Regions from separate parts of the Streptomyces sp. NPDC079020 genome, predicted to be linked through region 4. Evidence: riboswitches for the same ligand, from Rfam matches in the RefSeq annotation. Region 4 holds a riboswitch; each other region holds the start of a gene.
What was found. A riboswitch is a leader RNA that binds a small molecule or an ion and turns the genes downstream of it on or off. The one in region 4 is predicted to bind cyclic di-AMP.
Positions count from the first base shown of each region.

Region 1: linked by a shared signal. The riboswitch ahead of ACIGJO_RS33055 (M23 family metallopeptidase) and the one ahead of ACIGJO_RS24865 (C40 family peptidase) in region 4 are both predicted to bind cyclic di-AMP.
Region 2: linked by a shared signal. The riboswitch ahead of ACIGJO_RS16640 (peptidoglycan DD-metalloendopeptidase family protein) and the one ahead of ACIGJO_RS24865 (C40 family peptidase) in region 4 are both predicted to bind cyclic di-AMP.
Region 3: linked by a shared signal. The riboswitch ahead of ACIGJO_RS23840 (transglycosylase family protein) and the one ahead of ACIGJO_RS24865 (C40 family peptidase) in region 4 are both predicted to bind cyclic di-AMP.

Region 1 is NZ_JBITUB010000024.1:65,800-73,608, forward strand. It holds gene ACIGJO_RS33030 (indolepyruvate ferredoxin oxidoreductase family protein) at 1-835, shown strand, start outside; gene ACIGJO_RS33035 (FAD-binding oxidoreductase) at 993-2,372, opposite strand; tRNA gene ACIGJO_RS33040 (tRNA-Met) at 2,744-2,817, shown strand; gene ACIGJO_RS33045 (TipAS antibiotic-recognition domain-containing protein) at 3,000-3,746, shown strand; gene ACIGJO_RS33050 (PP2C family protein-serine/threonine phosphatase) at 3,969-5,141, shown strand; cyclic di-AMP (ydaO/yuaA leader) riboswitch at 5,462-5,614, shown strand; gene ACIGJO_RS33055 (M23 family metallopeptidase) at 5,626-6,657, shown strand; gene ACIGJO_RS33060 (aldo/keto reductase) at 6,868-7,809, shown strand, end outside.
Region 2 is NZ_JBITUB010000007.1:113,828-121,636, forward strand. It holds gene ACIGJO_RS16620 (STM4013/SEN3800 family hydrolase) at 1-773, shown strand, start outside; gene ACIGJO_RS16625 (STM4012 family radical SAM protein) at 773-2,137, shown strand; gene ACIGJO_RS16630 (STM4011 family radical SAM protein) at 2,146-3,075, shown strand; gene ACIGJO_RS16635 (SGNH/GDSL hydrolase family protein) at 3,108-3,935, opposite strand; gene ACIGJO_RS16640 (peptidoglycan DD-metalloendopeptidase family protein) at 4,100-5,074, opposite strand; cyclic di-AMP (ydaO/yuaA leader) riboswitch at 5,080-5,237, opposite strand; gene ACIGJO_RS16645 (alpha-galactosidase) at 5,530-7,629, opposite strand.
Region 3 is NZ_JBITUB010000011.1:200,497-208,305, forward strand. It holds gene ACIGJO_RS23825 (tetratricopeptide repeat protein) at 1-1,005, shown strand, start outside; gene ACIGJO_RS23830 (cytochrome P450) at 1,188-2,468, shown strand; gene ACIGJO_RS23835 (transglycosylase family protein) at 2,611-3,579, shown strand; cyclic di-AMP (ydaO/yuaA leader) riboswitch at 3,870-4,050, shown strand; gene ACIGJO_RS23840 (transglycosylase family protein) at 4,054-4,788, shown strand; gene eno (phosphopyruvate hydratase) at 5,144-6,424, shown strand; gene ACIGJO_RS23850 (septum formation initiator family protein) at 6,550-7,020, shown strand; gene ACIGJO_RS23855 (DUF501 domain-containing protein) at 7,105-7,662, shown strand; gene ACIGJO_RS23860 (exopolyphosphatase) at 7,659-7,809, shown strand, end outside.
Region 4 is NZ_JBITUB010000012.1:129,203-137,011, forward strand. It holds gene ACIGJO_RS24835 (8-amino-7-oxononanoate synthase) at 104-1,264, shown strand; gene ACIGJO_RS24840 (DUF397 domain-containing protein) at 1,257-1,463, opposite strand; gene ACIGJO_RS24845 (helix-turn-helix domain-containing protein) at 1,510-2,382, opposite strand; gene ACIGJO_RS24850 (ATP-binding protein) at 2,618-3,049, shown strand; gene ACIGJO_RS24855 (LysR family transcriptional regulator) at 3,117-4,034, opposite strand; gene ACIGJO_RS24860 (LysE family translocator) at 4,107-4,748, shown strand; gene ACIGJO_RS24865 (C40 family peptidase) at 4,767-5,237, opposite strand; cyclic di-AMP (ydaO/yuaA leader) riboswitch at 5,241-5,427, opposite strand; gene ACIGJO_RS24870 (hypothetical protein) at 6,029-6,337, opposite strand; gene ACIGJO_RS24875 (ATP-dependent Clp protease proteolytic subunit) at 6,345-6,980, opposite strand; gene ACIGJO_RS24880 (hypothetical protein) at 7,129-7,419, shown strand; gene ACIGJO_RS24885 (tryptorubin family RiPP precursor) at 7,572-7,649, shown strand; gene ACIGJO_RS24890 (cytochrome P450) at 7,727-7,809, shown strand, end outside.

The DNA.
Region 1 (7,809 bases), on a different contig from region 4:
CCTCAACGGGGTGAAGGTCGAGGAGAACCTGAAGGCCTTCCGCTACGGCCGTCTGGCCGTCGCGGACCCTGCGGGGTTCGCCGAGGTCCTGGCGGCGGCGGAAGGGCCGAAGGCTCCCCCGCAGTCCGTGTCCGCCGTCGCGGCCGGGCTGATCGCCCGGGTCGGCGCGGCACCGGGCTCGGAGCTGGCCCGGCTGCTCGGCATCCGGGTGCCCGACCTCATCGCGTACCAGAACGCCGCCTACGCCACCCGCTACGCACGGTTCGTCGAGCGCGTGCGGCGGACCGAGGAGGAGAAGGTCCCCGGCTCGGCGGAACTCACCGGGACCGTGGCCCGGCATCTGTACAAGCTGATGGCGTACAAGGACGAGTACGAGGTGGCGCGGCTCTCGCTGGACCCCGCCGTGGAGCAGGAGGTGAAGGACCGCTTCGGGGAGGGCGCGCGAATGTCCTACCGTCTCCACCCGCCGGCGCTCCGGGCGCTGGGCATGGAACGGAAGATCGTGCTCGGCCCGTGGTTCAAGCCGGCGTTCCGGCTCCTCGCCGCGATGCGCCATGTCCGGGGCACCCGGCTCGACCTGTTCGGCGCGGCGTCCGTCCGTCGTACGGAGCGGGCGCTGATCACCGAGTACGAGGCGATGATCACGGAGATCTGCCGCACGCTGAGCCCGGCGGACCTCCCGCTGGCCGTGGAGGTCGCGGCACTGCCCGACGTGGTGCGCGGGTACGAGGGCATCAAGATGGAGTCGGTCGGGGAGTACCGCGCGAAGGCGGACGAACTGATGGGCCGTTTCGCCGGACGGGATTCCGCCCCGGCGCACGCGGGCACTCGCTGACGCCCTGCGCGTTCAGCCGGGTGAGCGGGGGACTTGCCCCCGCTCACCCGGCCGCTGTCGCCGGCTCACCTGCCCGTACGGTGCCGACCGCACCTGCTCGTACGTGTCGGCTCACCTGCTCCTGCGGTGTCGGCTCATCTGCCGTACGGTGCTCGGCTCAGCCGGCCGGTTCGATGTTCTGGTTGGCGTGGAACAGGTTGTGCGGGTCGTACGTGTGCTTGATCTCCGCGAGCCGGTCGTAGTGGTCGCGGTAGGTGGCCCGGACGCGCTCCTGGCCTTCCCCCGCGCCGATGAAGTTCACGTACGCACCGCCCATGGAGTACGGGTGCAGTTCCTCCCAGTAGTCCACCGCCCACTGCCGGATCGCCGAGGCGTTGGCCGGGTCGGGGTCGATACCGCCGATGACCCCGGACCAGACGGCGTCGCGGTAGGCCCACGCGGTGTCGTCCGGGGGGACGCGGCCGGCCGCCGCGTCGACCGGATAGAGGTGCATGGTCGTCAGATCGGTGGGGAGATTCTGGGCGTACTTGGCGTGCACGTCGATCGCCTCCTCCGTGATCCGGTCGAAGAACGCGCCGCGCCAGTACCACTGGAGCCCCTTCGGGATCAGCTCGTCGAACATGGTCTGGAGCGCGGGGTAGGGCATCGGCGTCGTGAAGTGGAAGACGGGCGGGCCCGGTTCGTTCACGGCGGTCAGGGCCTCGTCGAGTCCGTCGGGGTCGCCGGTCGAGCACCAGACGACACCGCACATCGGCAGACCGTGGATCTCCTCGGGGAAGGGCGGGCCGGGCGGGACGGTCAGCGTGGCGAAGAAACCGTTCAGTTCGTCCGGTGCCGCAGGCAGGAACTCGCGGTACCACCGCAGCACTTCGTGCAACAGGTCGAGCGGCCACAGCGTGACCGCGACGCCGACGGTGTCCACCGGGTGCAGCCGGAAGCCGAACGAGGTGACGATGCCGAAGTTCCCGCCTCCGCCGCGCAGCGCCCAGAACAGGTCGGCGTTCTCGGTCCCGCTCGCGGTGACGAAGCTGCCGTCGGCGAGCACCACGTCGGCGGAGAGCAGACTGTCCACGGTCAGCCCGTACGCACGGGTGAGGTGGCCGTGCCCGCCGCCGAGCGTGAGGCCGCCGACGCCGGTCGTCGACATGATGCCCGCCGGGGTGGCGAGGCCGAAGGCGTGGGCGGCGTGGTCGAGGTCGCCGAGCTGGGCGCCGCCGCCGACCTGTGCCGTCCTCGCGGCCGGGTCGACGCGCACGCCGCGCATCGGCGAGAGGTCGATGGTGACCCCGTCGTCCACCAGGCACAGGCCCGCACCGCTGTGTCCGCCGCCCATGACGGCCGCTTCGAGACCGTGTTCCCGTACGAAGTCCACCGCGGCCATGACGTCGGCCGCGTCGGAGCACCGCACGACGGCCGAGGGCCGACGGTCGATCATGGCGTTGTAGATGGTGCGCGCCTGCGTGTAGTCCGGGTCCTCGGGGCCGATCACCGGTCCGCGCAACGCGGTTCTCATGGTTTCGAGCGTGGCACCGTCCATGGCCTTCTCCTCGGTGTGGCGCGGACCGCGACACACACCCGGCTCCTTCCCCCGCCGTCTGTCGCTGATCGGCCGGACGTACGCCGGCGATTCGGCACCCCGGGAGCCGCGGGTGCGGTCGGACACCGCAAGGCTGTATCACCAGCCTCTCGCCGGTCCACGGGTCCCGCAATTCTCCGGCCCCCCGGGCACGGCGATCACCCCGGCACGGCCGATCACCCCGGGCGGTGGCGGCACATGGACGTCCGGCGCACTGGGCGCGCGCACGGCGAGGTCCGCGGCGAGGGCCGCGGCGAGGGGGTCGTGCCGGAGGTCCGAAGTGCCAGGTGGTCAGGAGCGCGTCCGGCATGCCGTAGAGTTGCATTCAACGACGCGGGGTGGAGCAGCTCGGTAGCTCGCTGGGCTCATAACCCAGAGGTCGCAGGTTCAAATCCTGTCCCCGCTACTGAAGGACCGGGCCCGGTACGCATACAGCGTGCCGGGCCCGAGTCGTTTCCGGACCCGTGTGCCGTATCCGGGTCCGTGCGTGCCGCATCCGCCGGGTCCGTGCTGCGTATCCGCCGGCTTCGAGCGTGCCGCGTCCTCCGGCTTGACCTTGACGCAACGTAAGGATCTAGCTTTTCCCGCATGGAGTGGTCCATCCAGGAAATCGCCAGAAAGGCCGGCACCACGAGCCGCACGCTCCGGCATTACGGGGACCTCGGTCTCCTCATGCCGAGCAGGGTCGGGAGCAACGGCTACCGCTACTACGACCAGGACGCCCTCGTCCGGCTCCAGCGCATCCTGCTGCTGAGGCAGCTGGGGCTGCCGTTGCCCGCGATCAAGGACGTGCTGGAGGGGCAGCGGGACACGGCCGTGGCTCTGCGGACGCATCTGAGGCTGCTGGAGCAGGAACGGGAGCGCATCGGGCGGCAGATCGCGTCGGTGCGGACCACTCTCCACAAGACGGAGGAGGGGAGGGAACTCATGGCGGAAGAAGTGCTCGACGGCTTCGATCACACCGTCCACGAGCAGGAGGTGACCGAGCGCTGGGGCCGTGACGCGTACGAGCGCGGCGACCGGTGGTGGCGCTCGCTGGGCGCGGCGGGGCGGAAGGCGCACCTGGCGGAGCACGAGTCCATCGCCCGGGACTACGGGCGGGCCAGGGAGGACGGCCTCGCCGCCGGCAGCGGGGCGGTGCAGGACATCGCGCGGCGGCACTGCGCCTGGCTGGCGGATGCGGAAGCGCCCGGCAGGGCGTATGTGAAGGGGCTGGGCGAGATGTATGCCGCCGATCCGCGTTTCGCGAAGAACTACGATCGGTACGGGGACGGCACCGCCGCCTTCGTACGGGATGCGCTGACGATCTACGCGGAACACCGGCTCTCCGACTGACCTCCGGAGGCCCCGGCCCCGCACGCTCCCCCCTTTGGCCGATGAGGAGTCGCCGCACGGCGCGGCTCCGGCAAGCCTGGACGGGGCGCGGTACGGTCCGCAGCCGTGGATGGACCGGGCAGGAGTGCACAGGTGGGGAAGCGGGACAGGCGGCGCGGGAGACCTGTCGGGCTGCCCGGCGCCCGGAGCCGTTGGCGTTCGGCCTTTCCGGTGCGCGGGCGCGTGCTCCCCTCCTTCGGTTTCCCGGCCCGCGGTGGTGGCCGGGGGCCGGCCGGGGGCGTCGGGGCTCGCCGGTTCGTCCGCGCGCTGCCCGCCCTGATGATCGGCGGCGGGCTGCTCTTCGACGTCGGGACCCCGCCGACCTTCACCGCCGTACCGCTGTTCGTGGCGGCGCCGCTGATGGCCGCCCCGTTCTTCAGCCTGGCCAGCACCGTCCGGACCGGCGTGGCCTCGGTCCTGGCCGTCCTCGTGCTGCACCTGTACGCGGGGACGCTGACCCGGGCCGCTCCGGTCACCGAGCTGATCACCGTGCTCACCGCCTCGGTGCTCGCCCTCGTCATCAACGGTGTCGTGCGGCGCGGCAACGAGCAGCTGGCCTCGGCGCGCTTCATCGCGGAGACCGCCATGCGGGCCGTGCTGCCGACACCGGACGACCGCATCGGCGGACTGCATGTCGCCGCACGGTACGAGGCGGCCCAGGCGGACGAGTTCGTCGGCGGTGACCTGTTCGCCGTGGCGGACACCCCGCACGGCGTACGTCTGGTGCTCGGGGACGTACGGGGCAAGGGGCTCGACGCGGTCGAGGCGGTGGCGGTGATCATCGGCGCGTTCCGGGAGGCCGCCGAGCAGGAGCGTTCGCTGGAGGGGGTCGCCCAGCGGCTGGAACGGGCGCTGGCGCGGGAAGGCACCCGGCGCGGCGGGCTCGACGCGATGGAAGGGTTCATCACGGCGGTGCTCGTCGAGATTCCGCGCGGCTCCCTCTCCTTGCGCATCGTCAACCGGGGGCACCCCGAACCGATCCTGCTCCACGCGGACGGGGCGCTGGAGGTGCTGTCGCCGACCGTGCCCGCGCTGCCGCTCGGGATGAACCTGGGTGCGTGGCCGGACCGGGCCGACGAGTGGGGGCTGCCGCCGGGGGCGACCCTGCTGCTGTTCACGGACGGCCTCTCCGAGGCGCGGGACGCGTCCGGGGCCTTCTACGACCCGGCGGCCCGGCTGCGGGGCCGGATCTTCCCCGGGCCCGAGGAGCTGCTCTCCGCGCTCACCGACGACGTCCGGCTGCACACCGGCGGCCGGTCCACTGACGACATGGCACTTCTCGCGGTGGGAAGGCCCGCTGAGGGACAGCCGGAACGCCGGACGACCGTGAGGATCGTGGGCCGGGGCGATGAATGAGCGGGGCATGCGGACGGGACGCGGGGGCGGGTCCTGTGGGCGTGACATGCGGACGGGACGCGGGGACGGGCGCGCGCCGGTTGCCGGGCGATACCACGGTGCGTAGTCGAAGGACGCCGCTCCGCATAACATTTGACGCAATGTCAGAAACCAAGTAGTGATCCAATCGTGCTCTACTCGTCCGATTCGAGCCGGTTGCACCCTGTAAGTCCATGCCAAAGTCGCGAACGATCAACGGGAAGAGCTTGGAATAGGAGCCGTCCGTCTATTAACGTTCGATAACGCAGCGCGGTCGTCCCAGTCGTCGCAAGAGGCGGCACCGTGCGCGAGCGCCGAATCCCGCAAGGGAACCGGGGAACCACCTACATGGGGTGAATCGGACACCTGTGTCTCGTCAGAGACGGAGGGGCCCGTAGGAGACCTTCCTGCTCCGAACCCGTCAGCTAACCCGGTAGGCGAGAAGGAAGGAAAGGAGTGCGCCCACGTGGCGTCCAACAAGCCTGCCCCCGAGGCCCCGTCACCCTTCGCCACCGGCAACTTCGGTGACCCGGACAGGACCTGGGAGGAATGGAATCCCACCGAGGAGTCCATCCGGCCCGTGCGCGGCAGGCACCGCGTAGCCAAGCAGCGGGGACTCGCCCGTAGCTCCACCGTCCTCGGGGTCGGTGTCATCGCGGCCGTCGGAGCGGGCGGCATGGCCACCGCGCAGAGCAAGCCGCCGGTCTCCATATCTCTTCCCGATTCCCTCGCGGCCAGTCTCCCCGACGCCAAGTCCCTTCCCGGCGTGGGTTCCTTCCTCTCCGACGAGGAGGACAAGAAGCCGGTCGCGACCGCGCCGCTCACCTCCGCAGGCATCACCGACGCCGAGGCGGAGCAGGGCGCGACCGACCCGGGCGAGGCACTCCGCGCCCGCATCCTCCAGCAGGCCGAGCAGCAGCAGGCCAGCGCCGACGCCGAGGCCAAGGCCGCGGAGGAGAGGGCGGCAGCCGAGAAGGCCGCCGCCGAGGCCAAGAAGCAGCAGGACAAGGCCGAGGCCAAGGTCGCCGCCGAGAAGAAGAAGGCGGAGGAAGCGGCGAAGAAGAAGGCGGAGGCCGAGCGCCTCGCCAAGCTCGCCGCCAGCTACGCGCTGCCGACCTCCTCGTACAGCATCACCTCGACCTACGGTCAGTCCGGCACGATGTGGTCCTCCGGCCACCACACCGGGCTCGACTTCGCGGCGCAGAGCGGCACCCCGGTCAAGGCCGTGCACAGCGGCACGGTGAAGTCCGCCGGATACTCCGGCGCGTACGGCTACCGCACGGTCCTGGTGCTCGATGACGGTACGGAGGTCTGGTACTGCCACCAGTCCTCGATGAACGTGTCGGCCGGTCAGAAGGTCAGCACGGGCGACACCATCGGCCGTGTCGGCGCCACCGGCAACGTCACCGGCGCCCACCTCCACCTGGAGGTCCACACCCCGGGCGGCTCGGCCATCGACCCGATGAGCTGGCTGCGCAGCAAGGGACTCACGGTCTGAGGACCCGTTGGGTGACCTCCGGTCGGAGGTCGCCCGGCAGGCTCCGGGCCCCGTCCCCGCTTCCGCCCCCGCATCGCTCTCCCACCGCGCCCTCACCGGGCGCCCCCGAACCCCGGCAGCCCTGACGCACACCCCCCGACGTCAGGGCTGCCGGTCCGTTGTCGTGGAATAGCGTCACAGGGTGCTCTCGTTGAACTCTGCATGACTTCTGTGACGTCTCTTCGCCCGCTCGGTTCCTCCGGCCTTCAGGTCTTCCCCCTCGCCCTCGGCGGCAATGTCTTCGGCTGGACGGCGGACGAGGCACAGTCCTTCGCGGTGCTGGACGCGTACGCCGCGGCCGGCGGCAACTTCATCGACACCGCCGACTCCTACTCCGCCTGGGTCCCCGGCAACGAGGGCGGCGAGTCGGAGACCGTCATCGGCAAGTGGCTCGCCTCGCGTGCCAACCGGTCCGACATCGTCGTCGCCACCAAGGTCGGCGCCCACCCCTCGTACAAGGGGCTCTCCGCCACCACCGTCAAGGCCGCCGCCGAGGAGTCGCTGCGCCGGCTCGGCACCGACCACATCGACCTGTACTACACGCACTTCGATGACGAGACCGTCCCGGTCGAGGAGATCATCACGGCCCTCGACCAGCTGGTGAAGGACGGCAAGGTGCGCGAGATCGCCGCCTCCAACATCAGCCCGGAGCGGCTCCGGGCGTCCCTGGACTTCTCCGAGCGCGAGGGCCTGGCCCGTTACGTCGCCCTCCAGCCGCACTACAACCTGGTCTCCCGCGACACCTACGAGGGCGCCCTCCAGGACACCGCCGCCCGCGCCGGGCTCGCCGCCGTCCCGTACTTCGCCCTGGCCTCGGGCTTCCTCACCGGAAAGTACCGTCCGGGTACGTCGGTCGACAGCCCGCGGGCCGAGGGCGCGGGGCGGCACCTGGAGTCGGAACAGGGCCGCAGGGTGCTGGCGGCGCTCGACACGATCGCGCGGGAGCGCGAGGCCGAGATCGCGACGGTCGCCCTGGCCTGGCTGGCCGCGCGGTCGACCGTCGTCGCACCGATCGCCTCCGCCCGCACGGTCGAGCAGCTGCCCGCACTGGTCGCGGTGGCCGGCCTGCACCTGACGGACCAGGAAATCGCCGCGCTCACCGAGGCGTCGGCC
Region 2 (7,809 bases), on a different contig from region 4:
TCACTCTCGACACCCTGCGCTACGACGTCGCCGTGGAGCTGGCCGCCGCCGGACGCATTCCGCATCTGGCCCGGCATCTGCCCGGTGGTGTCTGGGAGAAGCGGCACGCACCGGGGAGTTTCACCTACGCCTCGCACCAGGCGATCTTCGCCGGGTTCCTGCCGACCCCCGCTTCCCCGGGGCCGCATCCGCGGCTGTTCGCGGCGCGGTTCGCGGGCAGCGAGACGACGGCGGACGGCACCTTCGTCTTCGACACCCCCGACCTGGTGTCCGCCCTGGCCGACGAGGGCTACCGCACGGTGTGCATCGGCGGCGTCGGCTTCTTCAACCGGCAGGGGCCGCTCGGATCGGTGCTGCCCGGCATGTTCCAGGAGAGCCACTGGGAGCCCGGGTTCGGCGTCGCCTCGCCCACCTCCTTCGAGGAGCAGGTGACCCGGGCCGAGGAGGTCGTGGCCGGACTCCCGCCGGAGCGGCGGCTCTTCCTGTTCGTCAATGTGTCGGCGCTGCACCAGCCCAACTGGTTCCACCGGCCCGGCGCCACCCACGAGGCGGGCGACTCCCGTGCCACGCACGCCGCCGCCCTGGAGTACGTCGACCGGCACATCGGCCGGCTCTTCGCCGCCGCGAGCAGCCGCCGCCGCTGCTTCGCGATCGTCTGCTCCGACCATGGCACGGCCTACGGGGACGACGGTTTCACCGGCCACCGGCTCGGCCACGAAGCCGTCTGGACCGTGCCGTACGCCCACTTCTTCCTTGAGCCCGGGGACGCATGATGACCAGCCCGACCCTGCCCGCCGTCAGGCCGTACGAGAGCTACGTCTACGCCTATCCGCACAAGACGGCCTACCGGCCGCTCACCGGCCGCCCCGCGCTGCGTGAGCTGTGGGCGGCGGAGCCCAAGGACGCGCTCTCCCTCTATCTCCACATACCGTTCTGCGAGGTCCGCTGCGGCTTCTGCAATCTGTTCACCCGGATCGGCGCTCCCGACGAGCTGACCACGCGCTATCTCGACGCGCTGGACCGGCAGGCGACGGCCGTCCGCGACGCGCTGGGCGATCAGGAGCCGGTGCGGTTCGCCGCCGCCGCGTTCGGCGGCGGTACGCCGACCTTCCTGACCGCCGGCGAGCTGGAGCGGCTCTGCGACATCGCGGAGAAGCGGATGGGCGCCGACCTTCGCGCGGTGCCGCTGTCCGTGGAGACCTCGCCCTCGACCGCCACGGCGGACCGGCTGGCCGTGCTCGCCGACCGCGGCACGACCAGGATCAGCATCGGTGTGCAGAGCTTCGTCGACGCCGAGGCCCGCGCGGCGGTCCGCCCGCAGCACCGCGCCGATGTGGAGGCGGCCCTCGGCCGGATCCGTGACGCCCGGATACCGGTCCTCAACATCGACCTGATCTACGGCATCGACGGGCAGACCGAGCGGAGCTGGCGCACCTCCCTGGACGCCGCGCTGGCCTGGCGCCCCGAGGAGCTCTACCTCTACCCGCTCTACGTACGCCCGCTGACCGGCCTCGGCCGTCTCGGGGCGGCGGTGGACCCGGCGGCCGAGGAGCATGCCGCGAACGCCTGGGACGAACAGCGGCTGCGGCTCTACCGGACCGGCCGCGACCATCTCCTCGCCCATGGCTACGAGCAGGTGTCGATGCGGATGTTCCGCCGTGCCGACGCCCCGGCGGAGGGCCGGGACGACTACGCCTGCCAGACCGACGGCATGATCGGTCTGGGCTGCGGTGCCCGCTCGTACACCGCTTCGCTGCACTACTCCTTCGACTACGCGGTGGAGATGCGGGAGATCCGCGGCATCATCGACGGGTTCACCGCGACCGAGGACTTCTCCCGGGCCGAGGTGGGCCGGTATGTGGACGCCGACGAGGCGCGCAGGCGTCATCTCCTCCAGTCGCTGCTCCAGGCCGTGGGCCTGCGGACCGAGGAGTACCGGCAGCGGTTCGGCACGGATCCGCGCGAGGACTTCCCGGCCGAGCTGGACCGCTTCGCGGCGCGCGGCTGGCTGGACGGGAGCGCCGGCGGCGATCTGCTGCGGCTCTCCCCCGAGGGGCTGGCCCACTCCGACGCGCTGGGCCCCGAGCTGTTCTCCCCTGCGGTACGGGCCGCGATGGCCGCGTACGAACGGAAGTGACTGCCGCCATGGACCTGACGATCCTCTACCGGGGCCCGCTGTCCTCCTGCGACTACGACTGTCCGTACTGCCCGTTCGCCAAGCGGCGCGACAGCCGGGAACAGCTGACGGCGGACCGGGCGGCGCTGGAGCGGTTCACCGCGTGGGCCGCGGCGCAGACCGGAGACCGGCTGTCCGTGCTGTTCACACCGTGGGGCGAGGGTCTGGTGAGGTCCTGGTACCGGCGGGCGCTGGCCGATCTGTCGCGGCTGCCGCACATCGGCCGGGTGGCCATCCAGACCAATCTGAGCGGCCGCACGGACTGGCTGGCCGGGGCCGACACGGACCGGGTCGCGCTGTGGTGCACGTACCACCCGGGTCAGACGCCGTACGAGCGTTTCCTCGGCAAGTGCCGGGAGCTCACCGCTCGCGGGGTGCGCTACAGCGTGGGCGTGGTCGGTTTCGACGCCCATCTCGACGAGGCGCGGCGGCTGCGGGCGGCGCTGCCCGAGGAGGTCTATCTCTGGGTCAACGCCGCCGAGGGGCACACCTACACGGACGAGGAGGCGGACCGCTGGACGGCGCTGGACCCGCTGTTCCCGTACAGCAGGCATCCGCACCGGTCGGCCGGGCTGCCCTGCCGCACGGGTGAGTCGGTCATCTCCGTGGACGGTGACGGCACCGTGCGGCGGTGTCACTTCGTCCGCGCGGAGCTGGGCAATCTCTACGACGGCAGCTACCGCCGGGCGCTCGGTCCGCAGGGCTGCCCGCTCGATGTGTGCGACTGCCACATCGGCTATGTGCATCTGGAGACGCTGCCGCTGTACGACGTGTTCGCGGGCGGGGTGCTGGAGCGGATACCGGCTCCGGGCCGTCCGGCCACGCCGCCGGCCGGGCTCGTGGTACCGAGCCCGGCCCGGCGTGCCCTGCCCCTGACGGTCCTGCGCGAGGCGCCGTGAGGGCGGTCCCCCCAGAGGGGAAGCAGGTCGGGTCAGAGGGGAAGCAGGTCGGGGCGCTTGGCCTCGGCATGGTCGCCGGAGGACTCGCCGCGCAGCCGCCGCCCGATCCACGGGACCAGGTATTCGCGCGCCCAGTGGATGTCGTCGCGCCGTTCCTCGAAGGTGCCGCGCTGTGCCTGCGGCGGCCAGGCCTGATCCGGATCGGCGGGCACGTCCACACCGAGCACCTGTGCCGCGCGCAGCGCGACGCGGGTGTGGCCCTCGGGGGACAGGTGCAGCCGGTCGTCGTCCCAGGCGCGCCGGTCCTGCACCGAGCGGAGCGACCACAGGTCCAGGACGGGGCAGTGGTAGCGGTCGGCGATGGACCGCAGATGGACGTTGTACGTCGCGATCTTGCCGCGCATGTGCCGCAGCACCGGCACACCGCGGGTGTCGAACCCGGTGGTGATCATGACGGTGCCGACCGCGTTGCTCAGATCGGCGACCGCGCGCTCGAAGCGCTCGGCCAGATCGTCGGGGTCGGTGCCCGGCCTGATGATGTCGTTGCCGCCCGCACAGAAGCTGACCAGCTCGGGGGCCAGCTCCTTGGCGCGGGGGACCTGCTCCTCGACTATCTGGTCGAGGAGGCGTCCGCGTACGGCGAGATTGGCGTACCGGAAATTCCCGTGCGCGGGATCCTCCGGGCTCGTCGCGGTGTCGGGGACCGGGAGCCGGTCCGCCAGCAGGACCGCGAACCGGTCCGCCCAGCCGACAAAGGCCCCGTCGGGGCCGGGGTCTCCGACTCCTTCGGTGAAGCTGTCGCCAATCGCCGCGTACGACCCGATGATCTCTGGTTGATTGTTTCTCGAATCGTCTGCCACAAGCGCATATCCTGCACCGTCGAATGTGACCTACGCGACCGTAATACGGGGTTGACGGGTGGTGAGATAGACCACCCGGTCAGTTTTTGGTAAAGCCGGAATAAGGACAGGGGCGGTGCGCCGACGCGCACCGCCCCTGTTCATGTCCGGCCGTCACCGCTCCATCAGATGGAGACGCCGTGCTGGCGCAGGTACGCGACCGGGTCGACGTCCGAGCCGTAGCTCGGGCCGGTGCGGACCTCGAAGTGGAGGTGCGGGCCGGTCGAGTTGCCGGTGGAGCCGGAGAGGCCGATCTGCTGGCCGCCGGTGACGGTCTGGCCCACGGAGACGCTGAGCGAGGACTGGTGCGCGTACTGGGAGTACATGCCGTCGGCGTGCTTGATGACGACCTCGTTGCCGTACGAGCCGCTCCAGCCGGCCGAGACCACGGTGCCCGGACCGATGGCGCGGACGACGGTGCCCGACGCGGCCTGGAAGTCCGAGCCGGTGTGGTAGCCGCTGGACCAGCTGGCGCCGGAGGCGCGGTACTGGGTGGTGACGTTGGCGTTGGCCACCGGGGTCGTCCAGCCGGAGCTGTTGCTCTGGGAGGCGCTGGTGCTCGTGGAGGTGGTGGACTTTCCGGCCTCGGAGGACGGGGCCGAGGAGCCCGCGGAGGAGGCGGCCTTCGGGGCCGACTGCACCTTCGGGGCCGCCGGGGCGGCGGGGGCGGCCTTCTTCGGCTCCGCCTTCGACGGGGCCGGCGCGGACTGCGCGGCATCGGCGGAACCGGACGCCTCGGCGCCGAGGGTCAGCTTCATGCCGGGGAAGATCAGGCTCGGGTTCTCGCCGACGACCTCGCGGTTGTCCTGGTACAGCTTCTGCCAGCCGCCCTTGAGCTTGTGCTCCGCGGCGATCTTCGAGAGGTAGTCGCCGGAGACCACGGAGTAGGACTTCGAGGCGCCGTGGGCGGTGGCCGCGGCACCCGGGGCGGTGTGCGCGGCGGCGACCGAGGCGGCGGTGGGCGCGGCCTTCTCCGCGGCGTGCGCTCCGGTGGCACCGATCAGCGGGAGGGCGAGGACGGCGCCGCCGGTCCCTGCGGCGAGGACACCGCGGACGATCGGGCCGGTCTTCGTACGACGGTGCTTACCCGTTGCGGGCATGGGGGAATTCCTCTCCGGCGCCTACGAGGTGAGCTGTCGGGTTCGGGCTGGAGATGCCCGGTCGCTCTCGGCGACTTCACCCCGAGCCGGTCCGGATCTCTCCGGGCCGGCGGCTTACCTGGGTCCCCCGCTCCTGCCACACGAGTGTGGGTGGGTGTGAATTCCGGGCGGCGGCAGGATTAGGCGATCCGTCCGGATTGACGGTGACCGTAAACGAGTCAGGACGACAGGAACAAGCCATCGGTTGCCTGCCGGAATCCCCGATTCAATTTCGGTCCGGAATTCCCGTCACACTCCGTGGATTACGGATCTTGGCATTCCGCGCGGCGCCCGGATCGCTCCCGGGCGCCGCCACCACACACCGTCACGGATATGATCCCGCTCACCAGCGGGCCATCATCTCTCCCATAAATAGGGCACGTTCTATTAAACGCCCCATTACGGACATGTCATGGTCATCGCTTCTGACGCAACCTCAGCACCCGGGCGTCCAGGTCGCCGCTCAGCCCGGTGTGCAGCCCGCGATGCAGCAGCACCGAACCCTGGTACTCCGCTCCGGTGTCCTGGCAGACATACGTCGCCGAGGCGTCCAGGCCGCGCAGCCGCAGGGCCGGCGGCCGCTGGCCGAACCGCTGTGCCTCAAGCCACATCAGCACCACGACCTCCTCGCCCAGCACGTAGCTCACCGCGCTCAGCCCGCCGCGCGGCGCCGCGAGCCGGTGCAGGGCCCCGTGCTGCACCACCGGGCGGATCTCCTTGTAGAGGGACACCCAGTCCCGCGCCTCGGCCAGCTCCTCAGGGCTCCACTCGGTGAGGTCGCCGCCGACCCCGAGCACCCCGGCCATCGCGCTGACGAAGCGGAACCGCAGCGAACTCACCCGGTTGTTCAGCTGGACGTTCGGGCTGTCGGTGACCCAGGCCGCCATCACCCGCGCCGGATGAATCTGCCCGAAGCCCTCCTGAATGGCGAGCCGGTCCAGCGGGTCGGTGTTGTCCGAGGTCCACACCTGATCGGTGCGGGAGAGCACGCCCAGATCGACCCGGCCCCCGCCGCCCGAGCAGGACTCGAAGGCCACGCCCGGGTGCGCGGCGCGCAGCCGGTCGAGCAGCGCGTACAGCGCTTCCACATGGGCGGTCCAGAGCTTCTGCGGGTACTCCTCGCCCGGCCAGCCGGCCTCGGTGAAGCAGCGGTTGAAGTCCCACTTCACATAGTCGATCGGAGCGCTGGAGAGCAGCGCGTCAAGCTGCTCCCACAGGTATTCCTGTACGTCCGGCCTGGCCAGGTTGAGCACCAGCTGGTTGCGGAACTCGGTCCGCGTACGGCCGGGGAAGTGCTGCACCCAGTCCGGGTGGGCCCGGTAGAGATCGCTGTCGGGGTTGACCATCTCCGGCTCGACCCAGATCCCGAACCGCATGCCGAGCCCGCGCACCTCGTCGGCGAGCGGCCGCAGCCCGCCGGGGAACCGGTCGGGGTTGGGCGTCCAGTCACCGAGCCCGGCCCGGTCGCTGGTGCGCCGCCCGAACCAGGCGTCGTCCACCACGAACAGCTCGACGCCCATCTCCGCCGCGCGCACGGCCAGCGCACGCTGCTGTTCCATGGAGATGTCGAAGCCGGTCGCCTCCCAGGAGTTGTAGAGCACCGGCCGCGGCGTGCTGGCGTCCGGGATCACATGGGCCAGCTGCCAGGCGTGCCAGGCCCGGCTCGCCCCGCCGAAGCCGTCCGGGCTCCACAGGCCGGCGAAGACGGGTGTGGTGTACGACTCACCCGGCGCGAGCCGCAGCAGGCCGGACTCGTCGTAGCCCGCGCCCCCGTTGATCTGCACGAGACCGTCGGGCAGCTGATGCACGGCGATCCGCCAGGAACCGGACCAGCCCAGAGCGCAGCCGTACACCTCCCCGTGCTCCTCGGTCGCGGCTCCGCCGGCGTCCAGCGCCACCCATGGCAGATGCTGGTGCCCGGTGTGCCCGCGGCGGCTGGAGAGGATCTTCTCGCCGTACGTGAGTTCCGACCGCACCAGCCGGGACTCCGCCGCCCAGCTGCCGTGCAGCTGGCTCAGCCGCCAGTTCTCCCGGGCCGGCAGCGTCCAGGTCGCCGCGTCGGCGCGCAGCAGTTCCAGGGGCGGGCCGTCCGGGCCGGCGTGGGTGACGGTGGTCCAGCGCTCGATCACATCGGAGTCGTCACGCATCCGGTAGTGGAGGGTCAGCGCGAGGCGGTGCGCGGCGTCCGTGAAGCTCAGCCGGAGTTCGTCACCGTCCGTCCCGGCGCCCCCGAACACCCACTGGGTCCCCCTGACCTCGTCGGTCCGTACGGAGAGCGCCGGGCGGACGAACCGGGGACCGCCCTCGACCGGGTACTCCTCGTGGCCGTCGAGCGGGGAATCGAAGCCGGAGCAGGTCGGGAGGGGCTCGGCGGCCAGCGCCTCGGCCGCGGCCGGCGTGAGGCGCGGCCCCCAGTGCAGATGCAGCAGCTCATCGCGGTCGGTGAGGTGGAGCGCATAGCTGCCGGTCGCGCCACTGAGCACCCAGGTACGGCCCGTGTCACCAGTCTCGATCATCATTTCCCTCACGTTCGAACAGTTCCGCACATCATCGACCACGGTGACGGTGCGGGGCAATGCCCGTGCGTGTACGCATGGCGAGCCGTGTGCCTCGTCCGAGATGATTGCCTGAGGAATCGATGTCGTATCGTCACGAGCGTGCCCTCGTCGGCGAGCAGCGCCGACGTCAGACACCCC
Region 3 (7,809 bases), on a different contig from region 4:
CTGATGGTGCTCGGCCGGATCGATGGGGAGTTCGGTGACGAGGCCGCCTCGGAGGGCTGGTTCCGCAGGGCGGCGGACGCGGGCAGCACCGAGGCTGCCGCCCTGGTGGGGAAGGCGCTGGCCGCCCGGGACGAGACGGCGGCGGCGATCCCGTATCTGGAGGCCGCGGCGGAGGCGGGAGATGCGGGGGCGCAGCGCGAGCTCGGCGCGGCCCTGGCCGAACGTTCGGCGCACTGGCTGACGCTGGCCGCGCAGGCAGGCGACGGTGCGGCCGCGCACCGGCTGGGCGATGTGGCGGTGGCGGCAGGGGATACCCATGGCGCGCGCCGCTGGTACGTCCAGGCCCTGGAGAACGGGCACGAGGCGTCCGCGGCGGGCCTCGGCAACGTCTTCCACGACTGGCAGGAGCCGGAGGTGGCGGAGGCCCTGTACCGCAGGGCCCTCGCCAATACGGACGACCCGGCCGCGACGTCCCGGGCGGGCAACAACCTCGCGCTGCTCCTGGCCGAGCGGGACCCGACCGACCCAGAGATCGAACGGCTCTACCAGGCCTCGGCCGAAGGAGGCAGCCCCAGCGCGGCGACCAACCTCGCCCACGTGCTGCGTGGCAGGGGCGAGACGCAGGAGGCACGGCGCTGGTTCGAGGAGGGCCACGCACGGGGCAGCTACTACGCCGCTGTCGCACTCGCGATCATGCTGTGGGACGAGGGACAGTACGCCGAGGCGGAGGAATGGTTCGGCAGGGCCGCGGAAGTCGGCAATCATGCGGTCGACGCCATCCGTGAGGAGCTGCGGCAGAGTGGCAGGAACGTGGCGGACGACGTCGAGGCCGCGGCCGTCGCCCAAGGGGGCCACGTGGTCTCGGCAGTCCGTGAGAAGCTGCGGCGGAGCCCTGCCTACGCGGTGAACGACATCGAGGCCGTGGACCGCCCGGCCTCGACCTGGGACATCCTCGCCGAGCTGCGAAGAAGCCGTGCCGCCGCCCCGGATAACGTCGAGGGGTGAACGCCAGCCCCGCCGAGCCCTCAGCCGAGCCCCCCGCCGACGCCTCCGCTCCCGCGCACTCCGACGCCTCCGCTCCCGCGCACTCCGACGCCGCCGAGCCCTCAGCCGACGCCCCAGCGCCCGCTCCTGCTCCCGTCTGCCCGCACGCCCCCGGCGCCCCCGGAGACGCGGCCCCCGCGCCCGTGCCCCCCGCCCCCGAACTCTTCACCTGGGAGTTCGCCACCGACCCGTACCCCGCCTACGCATGGCTCCGCGAGCACAGTCCCGTACACCGGACGACGCTGCCCAGCGGGGTCGAGGCCTGGCTCGTGACGCGGTACGCGGACGCCAAGCAGGCTCTCGCCGACTCCCGGCTCTCCAAGAACCCGGCGCACCACGCCGAGCCGGCGCACGCCAGGGGGAAGACGGGCATCCCGGGGGAGCGCAAGGCGGAGCTGATGACGCATCTGCTGAACATCGACCCGCCGGACCACACCCGGCTGCGCCGGCTCGTCTCCAAGGCGTTCACTCCGCGCCGGGTCGCGGAGTTCGCGCCGCGCGTGCAGGAGCTGACGGACCGCCTCATCGACAACTTCATCGAGGAGGGGAAGGCGGACCTCATCCATGACTTCGCCTTCCCGCTCCCCATCTACGCCATCTGCGATCTGCTGGGCGTTCCGCGCGAGGACCAGGACGATTTCCGGGACTGGGCGGGCATGATGATCCGCCACGGCGGCGGCCCGCGCGGCGGGGTGGCCCGGTCGGTCAAGAAGATGCGCGGCTATCTCGCGGAGCTCATCCACCGCAAGCGGGAGGGCCTGGGGGCCGGGGGCGAGGACGACGACCTGATCTCGGGTCTGATCCGGGCGAGCGACCACGGCGAGCACCTCACCGAGAACGAGGCCGCCGCGATGGCCTTCATCCTTCTCTTCGCCGGATTCGAGACCACGGTCAACCTCATCGGGAACGGTACGTACGCCCTGCTGCGCCACCCCGGACAGCGCGCGCTTCTCGAGCGCGCGCTCGACGCGGGGGACACGGAGCTGCTGGCCACGGGCGTCGAGGAACTGCTGCGGTACGACGGACCGGTGGAGCTGGCCACCTGGCGCTTCGCGACCGAGGCACTGACGCTCGGGGGGCGGGACATCGCCGCGGGCGATCCCGTGCTCGTCGTGCTCGCCGCGGCCGACCGGGACCCGGACCGGTTCGACGACCCGGACACGCTCGACCTCGCACGGCGTGACAATCAGCACCTCGGTTATGGGCACGGCATCCACTACTGCCTGGGAGCACCGCTCGCCCGGCTGGAGGGGCAGGCCGCGATCGCGACGCTGCTGCGACGCCTTCCGGATCTGCGACTTGCGGGAGAACCGACCGATTTGCGGTGGCGTGGAGGTCTCATCATGCGTGGACTGCGCACGCTGCCGGTGGAGTTCACCCCGGGACTGCGGCACGACGGAAGTGACGCTGCGTCAACTCTGTGACTTTCACGTGATCTGCGCTGCATCGACTTGTGACACACGTTCAAGTCCCGCTAGGTTCACCGTTCAACGCCTCGAACGGGGCGTCACGTGACTCGCCGGTCACCTCAGTACCCACCAGTCAGTCGCACGGAAGGCAAACTCCATGGGCTCCGCGAACGGCAGACACCGCCGCCCTCGCCAGGCACCCGCCATCGTCGTCGCCGCGGGCGTGACGGGATCGGCCATCGCGATCCCGCTGCTCGGCGCGGCCGGCGCGCACGCCGCCGAAGCCTCGACCTGGGACCGGGTCGCGGAGTGCGAGAGCGGCGGCATGTGGAGTGCCGACCTCGGCAACGGCTTCTACGGCGGGCTCCAGTTCTCGCAGGACACCTGGTCCGCGTACGGCGGCACGGCGTTCGCGCCCCGGGCCGACCTCGCCAGCCGCTCGCAGCAGATCGCCGTGGCGGAGAAGGTCCTGGGCGACCAGGGCCCGAAGGCCTGGCCCGGCTGCGCGGTGATCTCCGGACTCGCGACGGACAGCACGCTGCCGGGTGTCGACCCCGGTGCCGCACCCTCCGCCGGCCCCTCGGACGCGGCACCCGCGGACGGACTGCCGGACGGCGGGACGGCGGACGAGGCGGACGGAGCCGACAGCGGTACGCAGGACGGGAACGGCGCCTCCGGCAAGGCGGGCGACCCCTCGTCGAGCCCTTCCGCGCCGCCCGCGAGCCCTTCCCCGAAGACATCCGCGCCCGAGGGCTCCGCGGCGCCTGACGCCCCGAAGGGCGCGGACGGCACCGGCGGCAAGCACCGCGGCACTCCGGCGCCCGAGGAGAGCCGGGCCGCGGACCGGGACAGCGGGCGCGAGTCCGGCCGGCACGCCTCCCGCGGTGAGGGCGAGGCGCGCGAGGGCGGTACGGCGCCCGTCGGCGGCGACTACACCGTCCGGCCGGGCGACAGTCTCTGGGCGATTGCTGACGCACAGAAACTCCCCGGCGGATGGACCGCGCTGTACGAGGCGAACAAGGACGCCGTCGGAGTGGACCCGGACCTGATCGTGCCCGGCCAGAGCCTGGACCTGGGCCCGGAAACGGCTCCTTCCGGCGATGCCCGGGGCGCCGCCGCCAACTGATCCAATTCGGGAAAACGCCCCGAAACCCGGGGTAGTTCAGAGGCCTATGTCCACTTATGCGTAAGTGAGACATGGGTCTCTTTGCTTCAACTGGCGTGTCCTGTCCGCCGGCTCCGCCCATATCGCCCCCGACCTGCGGAAACGTTCCCCCGCTGATGGCAAGTAAGGCCTGATTGACCGGTATGTCCATCTTTGAATGTGGGGGTTGCCTGTGTTTACGGTCGGAACCGCTCGCACCGCGGGCCCCGTCGACCGTCACGCCGAATCCTGCCGTCGGTCGAAGGGAACAGACGCGTAAAGCGCCGTAGGCAGGAGCGGGGGACCCAGGTAAGCGCCGGGCCCGGTCGACTCGTCCCGTACGAGTGCGATCAGGACCGGCTTGGGGTGGAGCCGCGTGCTAGGACACGCGGCCGGGCAACTCACTTGGCCCGAACCCGACAGCTCACCTCGTAGGCGTCGGTGAGGAGAAGTTCCATGCTGCGTAACAGCAAGGGCAAGCACCGCCGCCCGTCCAAGGCCGTCCGTGTCGCCACGCTCGCCGGTGTCGCCGGTGCCGCCGTCGCCGTCCCGCTGATGGGTGCGACCGGCGCCTCCGCCGCCTCCGTCTCCACCTGGGACGCCGTCGCCCAGTGCGAGTCCGGTGGCAACTGGTCCATCAACACCGGCAACGGCTACTACGGCGGTCTGCAGTTCTCGCAGTCCAGCTGGGCGGCCGCCGGCGGTACGCAGTACGCCGCCCGCGCCGACCTGGCCACCAAGGCCCAGCAGATCGCCACCGCCGAGAAGCTCCTCGACATGCAGGGCCCCGGTGCCTGGGCCTGCGCCGGCGCCGGCGGTCTGACCAACGACGGTGTGGACCCGGGTGTCGACACCGGATCCGGCCAGGCCAAGCAGGAGCAGGCCCAGCCGAAGCAGCAGGCCCAGCCGAAGCAGCAGGAGCGCCAGGCCGAGCAGCCCGCCTCCCGCGGCGAGCAGCGCACCGCCCCGGCCGCCCCCAAGGTCGAGTCCCCCAAGACCGTGACGACCCCGACCGGTCAGAAGGTCCAGAAGGGCGACGGCGAGTACAAGGTGAAGTCCGGCGACACCCTCAGCAAGATCGCTGAGAAGGAAGGCGTCAAGGGCGGCTGGCAGAAGGTCTTCAAGCTCAACGGCGACATCGTCCAGGACGCCGACCTGATCTTCCCGGGCCAGCAGCTCCACCTGAAGTAGTCCCCGCCCGGCCCGGAGCGTCTCCCGCTCCGGCCGGAGCGGCTCACGGCTTCTCCTCCCTCCGAGGGGGACGTCCGGCGGCATCTCCCTCGGCTCCGCCCCCGGCCCGGCGCGCTCACCCCGTGCGCGCCGGGCCGGGGTGTTTTGGCTGTGCGGCCGGCTTCGCGCGTTCAACTTCTGTAGTTACCAGCCAGTAAATTTCTTGACCTTCCTCCCGTTATGCGGGCTCTTGGGTCCTTTTTCGTCCCAGGAGACGGGCGGTCGGCCGCCCGACGGGGCCGAGCCGGTTAGGCTCGTGTCGCAAGGCCACAGTGACCCTGCACAACCAGTGTCATATCCCAGAAGGAGATGCCTCGTGCCGTCCATCGACGTCGTCGTAGCCAGGGAAATCCTCGACTCCCGGGGCAACCCCACGGTCGAGGTCGAGGTTGGCCTCGACGACGGCAGCACGGGACGTGCTGCTGTTCCGTCCGGCGCCTCCACCGGTGCGTTCGAGGCCATTGAGCTTCGCGACGGTGACCCCAACCGCTACCAGGGCAAGGGCGTCGAGAAGGCCGTCCTCGCCGTCATCGAGCAGATCGGCCCGGAGCTCGTCGGTTACGACGCCACCGAGCAGCGCCTCATCGACCAGGCGATGTTCGACCTGGACGCCACCGAGAACAAGGCCTCGCTCGGCGCCAACGCCATCCTCGGTGTCTCGCTGGCCGTCGCCCACGCCGCGTCCGAGGCGTCCGACCTGCCGCTCTTCCGCTACCTCGGCGGCCCGAACGCGCACCTGCTGCCCGTTCCGATGATGAACATCCTGAACGGCGGCTCGCACGCCGACTCCAACGTGGACATCCAGGAGTTCATGATCGCCCCGATCGGCGCGGAGTCCTTCTCCGAGGCGCTGCGCTGGGGCGCGGAGATCTACCACACCCTGAAGAAGGTCCTGAAGACCAAGGGCCTGTCCACCGGACTCGGTGACGAGGGCGGCTTCGCCCCGAACCTGGAGTCCAACCGCGCCGCCCTGGACCTCATCGTCGAGGCCATCAAGGAGGCCGGCTACGTCCCCGGCCGCGACATCGCGCTCGCGCTCGACGTCGCCGCGTCCGAGTTCTACAAGGACGGCACGTACGAGTTCGAGGGCAAGTCCCGCTCGGCCGCCGAGATGACCGAGTACTACGAGGAGCTCGTTTCCGCGTACCCGCTGGTCTCCATCGAGGACCCGCTGTACGAGGACGACTGGGCCGGCTGGAAGGTCATCACCGACAGGCTCGGCGCCAAGGTGCAGATCGTCGGCGACGACCTCTTCGTCACCAACCCGGAGCGCCTGGCCCGCGGCATCGAGGAGGGCTCCGCGAACGCCCTGCTCGTCAAGGTCAACCAGATCGGTTCGCTGACCGAGACCCTGGACGCCGTCGAGCTGGCCCAGCGCAACGGCTTCAAGTGCATGATGTCGCACCGTTCCGGCGAGACCGAGGACGTCACCATCGCCGACCTCGCCGTCGCCGTGAACTGCGGTCAGATCAAGACCGGCGCCCCGGCCCGCTCGGACCGTGTCGCCAAGTACAACCAGCTGCTGCGCATCGAGGAGATCCTCGACGACGCCGCGGTGTACGCGGGCCGCTCGGCGTTCCCGCGCTTCAAGGGCTGACATTCCGGCACCCGGGGGCCGGTCACCGGCCCTTCGGTGGTTCGGTGCACCAGCCTCCGTCCGTCCCCGCACTCGGTCCCGTACCGTGTGCGGGGACGGACGTGCGTAATGGGGAGGCGGGAGACATGGCCGGGAAGGACCGCGACCGGTTCTCCACCGCGACCAGGCTGCGGCTGCTCGGCGAGCTGACCGCGGCCCGCGTCTACCGTTCCCAGAACCGCCGGCAGGCCCGGCGCTCCCGGCTCACCGGCCGGGCCGCCTTCCTGGCCCTGGTCGTCTGTTCCCTGGTGGTCGCGCTCGCGTACCCCATGCGGCAGTACGTCTCCCAGCGCGACGACATCGCCGACCAGGAGCGGCTCTCCCAGGAGGCGGGCCGGCGCACCGAGGAGCTGCGCGACGAGAAGGCGCGGCTCCAGGACGACGCGTACATCATGCGGCTGGCCCGGGAACACCTCCATTACGTACTCCCCGGGGAGACCGGTTACACCGTGGCCGACCCGGACGCGGCCGAGGACCGCCGCGGAGAGCCGGGCGCGGCGGACCGTCCCTGGCACTCGAACCTCTGGGACGGCGTGGACAGCGCCGACCGCGACTGACCCGTACCCCTGAGCAGAACCGTCGAGCAGAGCCTTCAAGCAGCGTCTTGTCGAGCAGAACCTTCGAGCAGAACCAAGGCAGGCATGGAAACGCCCCCTCCGCAGACCGAGTCCACCAAGCCCACCGACGCGGACATCGCCGCGTTCGAGCAGCAGCTCGGCCGCCCGCCGCGCGGTCTGCGGGCCATCGCGCACCGCTGCCCGTGCGGCAACCCGGACGTGGTCGAGACGCAGCCCCGTCTGGAGGACGGCACGCCGTTCCCGACGACGTACTACCTGACCTGTCCGCGTGCGGCGTCGGCCATCGGGACGCTGGAGGCCAACGGGGTCATGAAGGAGATGACGGAGCGTCTCCAGTCCGACCCCGAGCTGGCGGCGGCCTACCGCCGGGCGCACGAGGACTACATCGCCCGCCGTGACGCCATCGAGGTCCTGGAGGGCTTCCCCAGCGCGGGCGGCATGCCGGACCGGGTGAAGTGCCTGCACGTCCTGGTCGGCCACTCGCTGGCCGCGGGCCCCGGGGTGAACCCGCTGGGCGACGAGGCGATCGCGATGCTGCCCGAGTGGTGGGCGAAGGGCCCGTGCGTCACGCCGTGCGAGGCGTCCGGGGTGGACGGCGCCGACGGGGGGACGGACCGGTGACCCGGGTCGCCGCCGTCGACTGCGGTACGAACTCCATCCGTCTGCTCGTCGCCGACGCGGACCCCGCCACCGGCGAGATCGTCGAGCTGGACCGGCGGATGCAGATCGTCCGCCTCGGCCAGGGCGTCGACCGGACCGGCAGGCTCG
Region 4 (7,809 bases):
GGAACCAGACAGGAGAGCAGGGTCAGGGTGTGTGTATTGCCACACCCTGACCTGCTGCGCCCCCGGCTAGGGTCTGTGAGCTGCCTACAAAAGGGACCGGCTCATGCCCTTCGCCCCGTTCGACTGGATCAATGACGAGGCCCGCCGCCGCGCGGCGGCGGGCCTCGTCCGGACGCTCCGCCCGCGCCCCGCCGGTCCGGAGCTCCTCGACCTCGCGAGCAACGACTATCTGGGCCTCACCCGGCACCCCGAAGTCACCGGGTCCGCCGCCGCGGCGGCGCACAGCTGGGGTGCCGGTGCCACCGGTTCACGGCTGGTCACCGGCTCCACCGAACTGCACGCCGAACTCGAACACGAACTGGCGCGCTTCTGCGGCTTCGAGGCGGCCCTCGTGCTCTCCTCCGGCTACGCCGCCAACCTCGCGGCCCTCACCGCCCTGTCCGCCCAGGGCTCGCTGATCGTCTCCGACGCGGGCAACCATGCCTCGATCGTGGACGGCTGCCGGCTCTCCCGGGCCGAGACCGCCGTCGTCCCGCACGCGGACCCCGAAGCGGTGGGCAAGGTGCTGCGCGCGCACGGCGGGCGGGCGCTCGCCGTGACCGACTCGGTCTTCTCGGTCGACGGTGACGCGGCCCCGCTGCCCGCGCTGGCCGAGATGTGTCGGGCCGAGGGCGCCGCACTGCTCGTCGACGACGCGCACGGTCTGGGGGTGCTCGGGGAAGGAGGGCGCGGCGCGCTCGCCGCCGCCGGACTCGCGGGCGGCGAGGGCATCGTGGCCACGCTCACCCTCTCCAAGTCCCTCGGCAGCCAGGGCGGCGCCGTGCTCGGCCCGGCCCGGGTCATCGATCATCTGGTCAACACGGCCCGGACGTTCATCTTCGACACCGGACTGGCCCCCGCGGCGGCGGGCGGCGCCCTGGGCGCGCTGCGGCTGCTGCGCCGCGAACCGCAGCGCGCGGACCGGGCCCGGGAGGTCGCCCTCACCCTGTACGAACGGCTGACCTCGGCCGGGCTGACCGCCGTCCGGCCCGATGCCGCGGTGGTCTCCGTACGCGCGCCGTCCGCGGAGGCGGCCGTGCGGTGGGCGGCCGACTGCCGCGCGGCCGGGATCGCGGTGGGGTGTTTCCGCCCGCCGTCGGTGCCGGACGGAATCTCCCGCCTGCGGCTGACCGCGCGGGCCGATCTGACCCGGGAGCAGGTCGCGGCCGCGGTGGACGCCGTCGTACGGACCGCTCCCGGGACGAAGACCGCTCCGGTCAGCTGACCGGGCGGTCGTGCAGCCCCGTAACGAACGAGGTCCAGGCCGTCGCGGAGATCCGCAACGGAGTCCGGTCCAGATCCTTGGAGTCCCGTACGGCGAGGTGTTCACCGTCGAGCGGCGCGGTCTCCACACAGTTGTTCATTCCGGTGCTGCGGCTGCTGCGGCGCCACCGTAACGCGGGCTGTGCGAGGCGGTCGGACATGATGCTCCCTCGGGCAGTCGGAAGGTGCGCGGGGGAGCACGGCCGGTCAGCCGGAGTCCCCCTGGCCGCCGCGGCTGATCGCGGCGATGAGATCCAACGAACGCTCCGGCGACAGCGCGTGAGCCTGCAAGGTGCGGAAGGCCGAGCTGTACGCCTCAAGGTCTTCTTTCCGCTCCAGATAGAGGCTACTCGTCAAGTGGTCAAGAACGACCACATCCAGATCAGAAATGTTCGGAAAGGAGAAAATTACGAAAGGGCCGGTCATGCCGATGTAACCCCCTACCTTGAACGGCAGCAACTGAAGTTGTACGTGGGGCAGTTGACCCACCTGGGTCAGATGGCGCAGCTGGTCCCTCATCACCTCGGGACCGCCCACCTCGCGCCGCAGGACGGCCTCGTCGAGTACGGCCGTCAGGTGCAGCGGCGGATTCGCCCGCAGCACGGCCTGCCGGGTCAGCCGTACCTCCACCAGGGAATCCAGCTGTCCGGCCGGCAGCCCGTCCAGTGAGGACCGGGTCACCGCGCGGGCGTAGGCGGCGGTCTGGAGAAGTCCGGGCACCACCGAGGTCTCCAGCGTCCGCGCGGTCCTCGCCTGGGACTCCAGGCTGATGAAGTCGCGGTACTGGGGAGGGATCAGCCCCCGGTACGCGTGCCACCAGCCTGTTCCGCCGCCGCCCGCCGAACCCGCGAGCACCTCCAGGAGCGCGCGCAACTGGGCGTCGCGCACGCCGTACGCGTCCAGCAGCCGGGTCACGTCGGCGGGAGAGACCCCACTGGCACCGGTCTCGATACGGCTCACCTTCGACTGGTGCCAGCCGAGCAGCCGCGCCGCGTCCCGGCTCGTCAGCCCGGACGCATGGCGCAGGCCGCGTAACTCCTCTCCGAGCTTGCGTCGGCGTACCACGGGACCGTGCAGCATGCCGGCCTCCTTCCGCTGTGCAGGGAGAGCCGGGCCCGCACGGCTCCGGCCCGCAGAGAGGTCAGTGTGCCGCGCGTTCGAGTACCGCCGGGGCGGAGTTCACCGCTTTGAGCGACAGATATATGCATATCTTGGCCGATCGTCGTTACAGAGGGCAGCATCAGTGGCAATCTGGCGCGAAGCACAATCCCGGCCGATCGCGGTTCGGCCGGGGCTGGAAAGGGACGGCGTCGCCATGGCAGATCATCAAGAAGCAACCGTCACCCTGCCGAGTGATCCGGTCTCGGTCTCCTCGGCCCGCAGGTATGTCGCCCGGATACTGGCCGAATGGGGTCTGGCCGACGACACCGAGATCGCCGACTCCATCCGGCTGATCGTCTCGGAGCTTGCCACCAACGCCGTACAGCACACGTTCGGGCTGTCACCCACCTTCACCGTGGACCTCCGGCTGGACCGGGAGGAGGAGCTGCATCTCGGTGTGACGGACAGTCACCCCCGCTGGCCCCAGCGGCTGCCGGCCGCCGTCCAGCAGGACAACGGACGCGGCATGGTGATCATCCGGGCCCTGGCCAAGGAGTACGGGGGACAGCTCACCGTCACTCCCACCCCCGACGGAGGCAAGACGGTCTGGATCGCCCTGCCCTGGACCGTTCCGGGCCAGGGCTGACGGCGAGCGGGCGTGCCGGGGCCACGTGCTCCCGGGCAGGGCTCCGGGGTCCGGGCCGGGCCCCGGCCTACCGCGCCGCCGCGCCCCGTCCGAATCCGCTGCGCATCAGTGCCAGCAGGGTCGACGCGGCGGAGGTCGCCCGGTCGCCCCGGTGCGCGACGGAGATCGTCCGGCGGAAGGCGGCCGGATCGAGCGGGCGCACAGCCAGCGGGGTCGGGGACATCGCGGCGACCATCTCCGGAACCACGGCCACCCCGATCCCGGCGCTGACCAGCGCGCACACCAGGGCGTAGCCGGGGGACTCGCACACCACGGCCGGGGTGGCGCCGGCCTCGGCCAGGGCGCTCTCCACCCCGCGCCGGGGCGGATGCGTGGGCGCGCTGCTGATCAGCGGCCGTCCCGCCAGCTCGGTGACCGGCAGGCGGCCCGTCCCTTCGGCGAGCCGGTGGCCGACCGCGGTGACCAGGACCAGCTCCTCGACCAGGAGGGGCTCGACGACGACGCCCATGGGCAAGGGGCCCGCGGCCGCCGGTTCGTACGCATGGGTCAGGGCGAGATCGACCTCTCCGGCAGCCACCGCGGTGACTCCCCCGGGCGGCTCGTAGTCGGTCACGGCGAGCTCGACGTCCGGATGTGCGCGCCGGAACGCGCTCAGGACCGGCGGCAGCAGATGGATTCCGGCCGTGGTGAACGTGCCGACCCGCAGCCGCCCCCCGGAGAGCCCGGCCAGCTGCGCCAGCTCGTGCCGCGCCTGGTCCAGCTCGTCCAGGACCCGTCGGGCCCGGCCCGCCAGCAGCTCACCGGCGGCCGTCAGCCGCGCCCCGCGATGATGACGGACCAGGAGCGCCGCACCGGCCTCGCGCTCCAGTTTGGCCAGCTGCTGGGAGAGGGCGGGCGCGGTGTAGCCCAGGCGCGCGGCCGCACGCGTGATCGATCCGGCCTCGGCGACCGCCACCAGCGCCGCCAGCCGTGTGGGGTCGTACATTAAGCGTTCCTTTTGGCAGACCCAGAAGATTGCAAGTACACGCTAAAGGCTCTTTCGGTCCAGGGTGTAACCATGGACGCACAACTGCTCGCCTTCACGGGAGTCGCCGCGGGAATGGTCGCGCTGCCCGGCGCCGATTTCACCGTCGTCGTACGCAACGCACTCGCCTCGCGCCGTTCCGGGGTCGCCACCGCGCTGGGTGTCGCCGGGGGGCTCGTGGTGCACACCGCGCTCGCCGTGGCGGGCCTGGCCGCGGTGCTGGTGACCATGCCCGTGCTGTTCCGCACGGTCCAGCTCCTGGGCGGCGCGTATGTGCTCTGGCTCGGCCTCAGCGCCCTGTTCGCGCTGCGACGGCGGCCCGCCGAGGCGGACCGGACGGCCAAACCGGAGGCCCGCCCCGCGCAGCGGGAGCTGGGACGCTCACTGCGGCAGGGCTTCTTGACCAACGCGCTGAACCCCAAGGCGCCGGTGCTCTTCCTCAGCCTGCTGCCCCAGTTCGTGCCGGACGGGCAGCCGCCGCTGCCCAGGACCCTGCTGCTCGCGGCGGTCGTTGTGGCGCTGGCGCTCGTCTGGTTCCCGGCCGTGGCCCTGCTGGTGGACCGGCTGGGGCGGTGGCTGCGCCGGCCGCGCACCGCCCGTGCGATCGAGGGCGGCAGCGGCGCGGCGCTCACCGCACTGGGGCTCGTACTGGTGACCGGACCGCTGCTGCGCTGAAGCGGGTCCGGCCGTGGGTCAACGGACCCGTCCGTACCACACGCTGTTCGACCAGATCTTCTCCAGCCGGACCACCGCCCCGGTCTTCGGGGAGTGCCAGATCTTCCCCTTACCCGCGTAGATGCCCACGTGGTACACGCTGCGGCCGGAGTGGAAGAAGACCAGATCGCCCTTCTTCCGCTTCGACTTCGAGATGTGGTGGGTCTTGTTGTACTGCTGCTGGGCCGTACGGGGGAGTTTCTTGCCGGCCTTCTTGAAGGAGTAGAGAGTCAGCCCCGAGCAGTCGAACCGGCGCGGACCGGACGCTCCGTACTTGTAGGGCGATCCCTTCTTGGACGCGGCGACCTTGAGCGCCTTCGTCGAGTGCGTGGCGGCCTCGGCCTCGTTGACCAGGCCCGGCGCCAGCATGGCGGAGCCGACGGCCAAGGTGAGTACCGAGGCCGTACCGGCCCGGGTAAGCAGAGACGGGACATGTACCTGCGCAGTCATGCGCAACCCTTCGTCAGCCGCCTGTGAAGGATGACCTGTCGGGTTCGGGCTGGCGAAGTTGCCCGGCCGCAGTGTGCGGCTTCACCCCGAGGGGCGACCGGTTGCCCGGCCGACCCGTTGTGCTCGGGTCCTCCACTCCTGCCGATCCACTTCTGTCGACCAGTCATCCGGGCAGCGGCAGGACTCGGCGTCCGCCCGGACCGCCCCGCCGCGGTGGCGGGGGCTTGTCGTCCCAGGGATCTTGACTCACGAAGTGCCGGATTTCCGAGCTGAAACAGCGATTTGTGAGAGTCGTCACGACTGATCCGTTCGGGTGGACGAGCCCGTTTTCGGCCCTCGGCCGGGCTGATCGACCACCCTCGCACCAGCGACGGAACGTCAGATTCCGCGTGCTGTCCACGCGCTGAGCGCAAGTTGGGCTGTCCCTCGCGAGGGGGACTGACTACGCCGAACGAGGGAGGAAATCTGATCTCCTGGCCGGGCGTGTCGCGGGGCGGACGCGGTGAGGTGCGTCGGGGTGCGGAGGAGCGCACGAAGCGCGACGAGGCGTGGCGAGCGCGGCGAGGCGTGGCGAGCGCGGCGAGGCGTGGCGAGCGCGGCGAGGCGTGGCGAGCGCGGCGAGGCGTGGCGAGGCACAGCGAGGTCCCGGCTCCCCGTGAGCGGGAGCCGGGAGCCGGTGCGGATGTGGTGCCGGGCTCTGTGCCGGGCGTGGTGCCGGGCGTCGGCCGGGGCGGACTCCCCGGCCCGGTGTCGGGCCGGGGGCCTGTCAGCTCACCGGCGGCGGGGCCCGGTCAGCTCGCCGGTGGCGGGGGCATCGTGACGCGCCCGGCGCGCCGTTCCCCGTCCAGCAGGCGCAGGGCCCGCGCCAGCGTCGCCGCGTGGATCTGCGCTTCGCCCCGTTCGTGCATCAGCGTCAGCGCGTCGCGCAGCGCCGCGGCCCGGGAGGCCAGGGCCTGCGCGGCCCGGAGCGCGCCATAGGTGTCGCTGCCGCGGGCCGGGTTGATCCGGCCCAGTTGGTCGAGAACTTCCAGGTAGCAGTCGATGAACTCCCCCTCGGCGCGGGTCAGCGCGGGGAGCGGCGGGTACTCCGGTGGAAGCATGGTCGGTTCACCTCGGGGGGTGCGGCGGCCGGGACGGGCCGCGGTTCTCCATGACGTGGTCCACGAGCCCGTACGCCTGGGCGGCTCGGGCGTCGAGGATGGTGTCGCGCTCGATGTCGGCCGTGATCCGCTCCGTGGACCGGCCCGTGTGACGGGACAGCATGGCCGCGAGCATCTCGCGCACCCGCATCAGTTCGCGTGCTTCGATTTCGAGATCGGACGGCTGGCCCCGGACCGGTTCGTCCAGCGTCGGCTGCCGGATGACTACCCGGGCGCCGGGCAGTGCATGTCGGCGGCCCGGCGCGCCTGCCGCCAGCAGCACGGCGGCGCTGGAGAAGGCCTGGCCGAGGCAGAACGTCTCCACGTCGCACGCCAGGTACTGCATGGTGTCGTAGATCGCGGCCATGGCGTTGAACTCGCCGCCGGGGGAGTTGATGTAGAGCGAGATGGGCCGGTCCGGCTCGGCGTACTCCAGATACATGAACTGCGCGATCAGGTCGGTGGCCGCGGTGTCGTCGACCGGGGTGCCGAGAAAGACGATCCGCTCGGACAGCAGCTTGGAGTACGGGTCCAGGGTCCGGGTCCCGGTCGCTGTGCGTTCGGTGAACTCCGGCAGGACATAACGGGCGGCAGGTCGGATCATGGCGATGCCTCTCCTGGGATCTGCGCGGTTGTTCTCGGTGGGTCGCTGTTCTGCGGGCACGCCGTCCCCGGGCACGTGGTCCCTGGGGGTGTCCGCGGCCGCGTCCGTAAGAAATGTACAGGACGTACAGAAGGTGATGGTGGGGGGTGTGGAAGCGGACGTGCTGTTCCGGGCGGTTCAGGAGGGCGTGCGGGCGGAGGCGGAACTCATCGCCGCCGCCCCGGCCCTCCTGTCGGGGCTGTCTGCGGAGTTCGCCGGGGCTCGGTGGTCGGAAGTGGCGCGCTCGTCCCCGCAGGAGTTGCGTCTGCCATGCCGGCGTGGCCGAACCGCCGCATCCGAGGCCATCCATACCCCCGGACTGTCCGTATTTGTGCGCCAATGGCTGAATTCAGTGCGCTTTGCCGAGATGCGAATATCTGTGAACTCGAAACGTGAATGAGTCAATTCAGGCAGTGATATGAGTCACTTGACATATACATCGAGCAGGTCTTAACTTCCCACGGCAGTTGAAATGAATGCCGGGAATTCCGTCCGGCATTGATATCTCCTGTCACCGAACAAGCGTCTCGTTCATCACGCATGGAGGTTCTCATGAAGCTCGTTCGCCTCGTCAATAAGTTCCGCCCGGAGAAGAGCCTCAAGGCTTACGCCTGGTACGGCTGGATCTAATCAGATAGTTTCCATGCCGGGCTCGCGTCGGTCAGGAATTCTTGTCGACGCGAGCCGCCTACCCACGGAGTTCACCCATGTCTATGCTCCGCGCCGGCGGGAGCGGTCGGGTCATTGAGTTCGCGCCGAGGCTCGACGAGCTATTGAGTCGTTATCGCGA